DNA from 2 places in the Micromonospora sp. NPDC048040 genome. Region 1 is predicted to be linked to the other one. Evidence: riboswitches for the same ligand, from Rfam matches in the RefSeq annotation. Region 1 holds a riboswitch; the other holds the start of a gene.
What was found. Region 1 has a riboswitch for ZMP and ZTP ahead of ACZ6O2_RS16840 (bifunctional 5,10-methylenetetrahydrofolate dehydrogenase/5,10-methenyltetrahydrofolate cyclohydrolase). Riboswitches for the same ligand answer to the same signal wherever they lie in the genome.
Positions count from the first base shown of each region.

Region 2: linked by a shared signal. The riboswitch ahead of ACZ6O2_RS21430 (glycine hydroxymethyltransferase) and the one ahead of ACZ6O2_RS16840 (bifunctional 5,10-methylenetetrahydrofolate dehydrogenase/5,10-methenyltetrahydrofolate cyclohydrolase) in region 1 are both predicted to bind ZMP and ZTP.

Region 1 is NZ_JBVJGT010000014.1:123,341-126,733, reverse strand. Features, by position in the region: gene ACZ6O2_RS16850 (CatB-related O-acetyltransferase) at 281-946, opposite strand; gene ACZ6O2_RS16845 (endonuclease/exonuclease/phosphatase family protein) at 1,189-1,968, shown strand; ZMP/ZTP riboswitch at 1,984-2,069, shown strand; gene ACZ6O2_RS16840 (bifunctional 5,10-methylenetetrahydrofolate dehydrogenase/5,10-methenyltetrahydrofolate cyclohydrolase) at 2,084-2,950, shown strand; gene ACZ6O2_RS16835 (MFS transporter) at 3,179-3,393, opposite strand, start outside.
Region 2 is NZ_JBVJGT010000023.1:12,729-16,121, forward strand. Features, by position in the region: gene ACZ6O2_RS21430 (glycine hydroxymethyltransferase) at 1-1,370, opposite strand, end outside; ZMP/ZTP riboswitch at 1,388-1,477, opposite strand; gene ACZ6O2_RS21435 (metallophosphoesterase family protein) at 1,607-2,458, shown strand; gene ACZ6O2_RS21440 (hemerythrin domain-containing protein) at 2,501-3,001, opposite strand; gene ACZ6O2_RS21445 (S8 family peptidase) at 3,116-3,393, opposite strand, start outside.

The DNA of each region.
Region 1 (3,393 bases):
GTCGTGCCTTTCGGGAGTGCTCGTGAAACGGCGCTCCCGGACGACCTATCGCCCGACCGTGACCCCAGAGGGGAGCACCCATGTCGAAACGTTCACGGGTACCACCTCCTCGGTCTCTCGCACGGCCTCACGAAAACTAGCAGCGCCGCCGTGATCCACCAAACGTATTTCTGTGCAGGCTCCGTGGCCGGATGCCACGGACAGGCCGCATGCGGCTACGGTGCGATTGGAGACGTCCCACGCAGGACGATGCGCCCGCACAGAAACTCCTGCCCGCGCGTCAACCGCGCGCAGTGTCCGGGGCGGCGACCTCCAGATCGGCGATGCTGCCCGACATGATCGTCCGTACGTGCTCGGTGATGTGCTCCACGGGCCAGTCCCACCAGGCCACCGCCAGCAGCCGGGCAACGTCCTGGTCGTTGTAGCGGGTGCGGATGAGGCGGGCCGGGTTACCGCCGACGATGCCGTAGTCGGGCACGTCGCTGGTAACCACGGCGCCCGAGCCGACGATCGCGCCGTGCCCGATCCGTACGCCGGGCATGACCGTCGTGCCGTAACCGAACCAGACATCGTTGCCGACGACGGTGTCCCCTCGGCCCGGCAGCCCGGTGAGCAGGTCGAAGTGTTCTGCCCACGAGCCGCCCATGGTCGGGAAAGGGAAGGTCGAGGGGCCGTCCATCCGGTGGTTGGCACCGTTCATGACGAACCGCACTCCCGTGCCCAGCGCGCAGAACTTGCCGATGATCAGCTTCTCCGGCCCGTAGTGGTAGAGCACGTTGCGCGTCTCGAACGCGGTCGCATCGTCCGGGTCGTCGTAGTAGGTGTACTCCCCGACCTCGATCAGCGGGGACTTCACCAGCGGCCGGAGCAACACCACCCGCGGTTGCTCAGGCATCGGATGGAGGACCGTCGGGTCGGCAGGCACAGGCACGGAAGAAACTCCCATCGGTTGCGGGTCCGTGTCCGCTCCATGATCGCGGCACCACGCCGTCCCAGGACATCGATTTACGCCACGGCGTGACTCATCCGCCGAAAACTCGACCGGGCACCCCGGCCCGCACCACCGTCACCGACCCCGCCGCCGACGCAACCACACACCCACCGCACCCAACGCCACGAACAGCACCACCGAGCACCACAGCACCTTCAACACCCGGCAACCCTCCCACGGCCACGTAGGGTGCAAACGTGCGCCTGGCCACCTTCAACCTGCTGCACGGCCGGTCCCTCACCGACGGCCTCGTCGACCCCGACCGGCTCACCGCCGCCGTCACCGCCCTCGACGCCGACGTCCTCGCCCTGCAGGAAGTCGACCGCGACCAGAGCCGCAGCGGCAAACTCGACCTCACCGCCATCGCCGCCCGCGCCCTCGGCGCCGACGAACACCGCTTCGCCGCCGCCGTCGTCGGCACCCCCGGCGAACAGTTCCGCCCCCTGCGCCACGACGACGACGGACACGGCGAACCCTGCTACGGCGTCGGCCTCGTCACCCGCCACCGCGTCCGCAGCTGGCAGGTCACCCGACTGCGCCCCGCCCCCGTACGCTCACCCGTCTACGTCCCCGGGCCCGGCGGCGGACTCACCCTCCTGCACGACGAACCCCGCGTCGTCCTCGCCGCCGTCCTCGACACCCCACACGGCCACCTCACCGTCGCCGCCACCCACCTGTCCTTCGTCCCCGGCTGGAACGCCCACCAACTCCGCCAGACCATCCGCGCCCTACGCACCCTGCCCGCGCCCCGCATCCTCCTCGGCGACCTGAACCTCCCCGCCGGCCCCGCCCGACTCCTCACCGGCTGGCACCCCCTGGGCCGCCGCCCCACCTACCCCGCCGGGCAACCCCGCGTGCAACTCGACCACATCCTCGCCGACCGCCACGGCATCGACCAGCTCCCGCCCGTCACCGCCGTACACACCCCCCTGTCCGCCATCTCCGACCACCGCCCCCTCCTGGTCGACCTCGGCTGACCACCTGTGGCAAGCTGAACCCGACGCGACTGGCGGCCAGGGGATGGCAACAACCATCGGGGAGCTCCCACGAGCAGAGGTCGACCGCCTGGGCCTCCGCTGACGGAGGAGCACCATGCCCACCGCCCGACTCCTGCCCGGCGCCCCCGTCGCCGAACGCATCCTCACCGACGTCGCCGCCGGCGTCACCGCCCTGCGCGCCGCCGGCATCACCCCCAGCCTCGCCACCATCCTCGTCGGCGACGACGACGCCAGCGCCGGCTACATCCGCATCAAACAGCGCCAGGCCGCCGAACTCGGCTTCGACTCACCCCACGTCCACCTGCCCGCCACCGCCACCCAGGACGACCTGCACCGCGCCATCGCCGAATTCAACACCGCACCCGACGTCCACGGCCTGCTCATCCAGCACCCCATCCCCGGCCACCTCGACTACGACCGGGCCCTGCAGACCATGGACCCCGACCTCGACGTCGACGGCATGCACCCGCTCAACATGGGACGACTCGCCCTCGGCCTGCCCGGCCCGCTGCCCTGCACCCCCGCCGGCATCGAAGCCCTGCTCGCCTTCCACGACATCCCCGTCGCCGGCCGCGACGTCGTCATCCTCGGCCGCGGCGCCACCCTCGGCCGCCCCCTCGCCCTGCTGCTCACCCAGAAACGCCCCACCGCCAACGCCGCCGTCACCGTCGTCCACACCGGCGTCCCCGACTGGGCCACCCACACCCGCCGCGCCGACATTCTCATCGCCGCCGCCGGCGTCCCCGGCATCATCCAGCCCGAACACGTCCGCCCCGGCGCCACCGTCATCGGCGGCGGCGTCCGCTACGAAGGACGCCGCCTACTGCCCGACGTCGACGAGACCTGCGCCGACGTCGCCGGCGCCATCACCCCCCGCGTCGGGGGAGTAGGCCCCACCACCGTCGCCATGCTCTTCCGTAACGCCCTGGACGCCGCCCGCCGCGCCACCGGCCACCTCTGACATCGTCCGGCCCGGCGGCGAACGCCCTCGACGCCGGGCCGACGGACCCCGGGGTGGACCGGCCGCCGTGACACCGGTCCACCCCGACCACCCGCGGGCCGCACCCGGCGCCCCGGTTCCCGGGTCAGGACGCCGGGGAAGCGGGACTCTCGCCCCGCTTCACGCGGGCCCCGCACACCAGCTCGGTGACCCCGCCGAGACCGGCGAACGCAAGCACGTGCCGGACAGTCACGCCCCCTCCCGCGCCGACGGAAGGACGAACCCGGCAAGGACCGCCGCCCCCACGCAGGCGAGGCCGTTCACCCACACCGCGACCCCGACCCCCTGCAGCACACCCGACGCACCGGCGCCGCCCCCGGCAACCGCCGTCACCACCGACGACATCACCGGCACACCCAGCGTGATCCCGACCTGCTGACTCATCGTCGCCAGCCCGGTCGCCA
Region 2 (3,393 bases), on a different contig from region 1:
TCGGCGACGGCCGGGTCGAGGACGTACTTGGCCTTCGACGGGGTGCCGTCCGGGTTCGCGCCCGGCCGGGTCTGGCTGAGCACGGTGTGGATCAGCTCGGCCGTCTCGTCCATCTGCGCCGGGCCCAGCCCCCGGGTGGTCAGCGCCGGGGTGCCGACGCGGATGCCGGAGGTGTACCAGGCGCCGTTCGGGTCCTGCGGGACGGAGTTGCGGTTGGTAACGATGCCCGAGTCGAGCAGGGCCTGCTCGGCCTGCCGGCCGGTCAGCCCGTAGCCGGTGACGTCGATGAGCACCAGGTGGTTGTCGGTGCCGCCGGTGACCAGCTTGCCGCCCCGGCGCAGCAGCCCCTCGGCGAGGGCCTGGGCGTTGGCGACGATCCGCTGGGCGTAGTCGGCGAAGTCGGGGCGGCGGGCCTCGGCCAGGGCGACGGCCTTGGCGGCCATCACGTGCGGCAGCGGGCCGCCGAGCACCATCGGGCAGCCCCGGTCGACCTGGTCGGCCAGCTCGGGCTGGCAGAGCACCATGCCGCCGCGCGGGCCGCGCAGCGACTTGTGCGTGGTGGTGGTGACGATGTGCGCGTGCGGTACCGGGTCGAAGTCGCCGGTGAAGACCTTGCCGGCGACCAGGCCGGCGAAGTGCGCCATGTCGACCATGAAGGTGGCGCCGACCGAGTCGGCGATCTCCCGCATGATCCGGAAGTTGACCTTCCGGGGGTACGCCGAGTAGCCGGCGACCAGGATCAGCGGCTTGAACTCGCGGGCCGCCTCGGCGACCTTGTCGTAGTCGACCAGCCCCGTGGCCGGGTCGGTGCCGTAGCTGCGCTGGTCGAACATCTTGCCGGAGATGTTCGGGCGGAAACCGTGGGTGAGGTGGCCGCCGGCGTCCAGGGACATGCCGAGCATCCGCTGGTTGCCCAGCTCCCGGCGCAGCGCGAACCAGTCCGCCTCGGTGAGGTCGTTGACGTGGCGTGCCTGGGCCTTCTTCAGCGCGGGGGACTCCACCCGGTCGGCCAGGATCGCCCAGAAAGCGACCAGGTTGGCGTCGATGCCGGAGTGCGGCTGCACGTACGCGTGGGCCGCGCCGAACAGCTCCCGGGCGTGCTCGGCGGCGAGCGCCTCGACGGTGTCCACGTTCTGGCAGCCGGCGTAGAAGCGGCGGCCGACGGTGCCCTCGGCGTACTTGTCGCTGAACCAGTTGCCCATGGCCAGCAGGGTGGCCGGGGAGGCGTAGTTCTCGCTGGCGATGAGCTTGAGCGACTCGCGCTGGTCGGCGAGCTCGGCGCCGATGGCGTCGGCCACCCGAGGCTCGACGGCGCGGATCACCTCGAGGGCGCTGCGGAAGGCGGTGGATTCGGCGTTCGGCGACGACATGCGACCTCCAGTGACGTGCGGAAGGCCCAGGCGCTCGGCATGCGTCCTCATGACGGGACCGCTTCCCGATGGTTCTCCATCCCCACGCGCCAGTCACGGCCCACCGCCGATCCTACCGGGTCGGCCGGGCGCGCCCCGGCCCACCTCGGGACCGCCGCACCCGCGGTGTGGTGCATCGACGGGCCCGCGCCCCGCGCGGTTCGCGGTCGTCCCCGGCCGCGCATAGGATCGCGGTCATGGCAGGGGAGGACGGCGGGGGTGGCAGCCTGCTCGCCATCAGCGACCTGCACGTGGGGCACCCGGGCAACCGGGCGGTGGTGGAGGGGCTGCGCCCGGGGTCGCCGGACGACTGGCTGATCGTCGCCGGGGACGTCGGCGACACCGTGGCCGACGTCGAGTGGGCCCTCGGGCTGCTCGGCGACCGCTTCGCGCGGGTGGTCTGGGCGCCGGGCAACCACGAGCTGTGGACCCCGCCGGCCGACCCGGTGGCGCTGCGCGGGGTGGCGCGCTACCAGCACCTCGTCGACCTGTGCCGGCGCCTCGGCGTGCTGACCCCCGAGGATCCGTACCCGGTGTGGCGGGGGTCGGGCGGGCCGGTGCTGGTGGCGCCGCTGTTCCTGCTCTACGACCACAGCTGGCGCCCGGAGGGGTTCGACACCCCGGAGGCGGCGCTGGCCGAGGCGTACCGGACAGGGATCGTCTGCACCGACGAGTTCCTGCTGCACCCCGACCCGTACCCGAGCCGGTCGGCGTGGTCCGCCGCCCGGGTCGCCGAGACCGCCCGCCGGCTCGCCGCGCGGGAGCCGGGGCTGCCGACCGTGCTGGTCAACCACTGGCCGCTGCTGCGCGAGCCGACCCGGATCCTGCGCTATCCGATCTTCGCCCAGTGGTGCGGCACCGAGGCCACCGCCGACTGGCACCTGCGCTTCGACGCCGCCGCGGTGGTCTACGGCCACCTGCACATCCCCCGCACCACCTGGCACGACGGGGTGCGGTTCGAGGAGGTGTCGGTGGGCTACCCGAGGGAGTGGCGGTCCCGGGCCGTACCGCCGGCGCTGCGGCGGATCCTGCCCGCGCCCCCGGCGTGACGACGGGCCCCGGCGCACCGGGGCCCGCCGGAGTCGGTCGGCTCAGGCCGTCACGGCGTCCAGCGACTTCTTGATCGCCTTCGGGTCGGTCGGTGTGCGCGGCGCGTTCGCGCGCAGCTCGACCATCCGCTCGCCGATCTCCTGGAGCTGCTTACGGCCGAGCGCCTCGCGCACCTTCGGGAACCACTCCTGCTCCTCCTCCTCGACGTGGTGCAGGACGTTCTCGATCAGCACCGTGGTCTTGGCGTTGAAGCGCTCGTCGTCGGCGTCCATGGCGAACAGTTCGGCGCAGAGCACGTCGGCGACGTGGTGCTCCTCGTACGACTCGAGGATGTCGTCCTCCAGGTCGGGCAGGAGCTTGCGGACCTCCGGGTACATCACCTCGTTCTCCAGGTAGGTGTGCACCGTGAGGGCCTCCAGGATCTGGCTCACCAGCTTCTGCCGCCGCGCGGCCGGTCCCTCCTCGGCATCCTGGAACGCCTTGAACAGGCGGCGCATCTCCTTGTGGTCCTCTTTTAACAGGACGATGGCATCGGTGGACACCGTTGACCTCCTCGGCTCGTCGGACGCCTCCTCCCGTACCCCAGCCGTGAGCAGCGAAAACGGGTGGGGCCCGGCGGATCACCGCCGGGCCCCACCACGGGTCGTGCCGTGCTGCTACTTCACCACGTTGTACGCGTTGACCATGCCGGCGCCGTAGAAGCCGTTGCGCTGCCCGCCGGAGCAGGTGGCGTCGTAGGCGTTCGGGCCGGCCGCCATCAGCGGCACCGGGTTGTAGACACCGGCGGGGCAGGAGATCGCCTCGGCGGTGTTGCCCAGGAAGGCCGACAGCTGGCCGGGGGTCATGCCCGGGTGCGCCGACAGGGCCAGGGCGGCCACGCCGGTCGCGTGCGGCGAGGACATCGAGGTGCCCTGCTTGTAACCCCAGCCGTTGG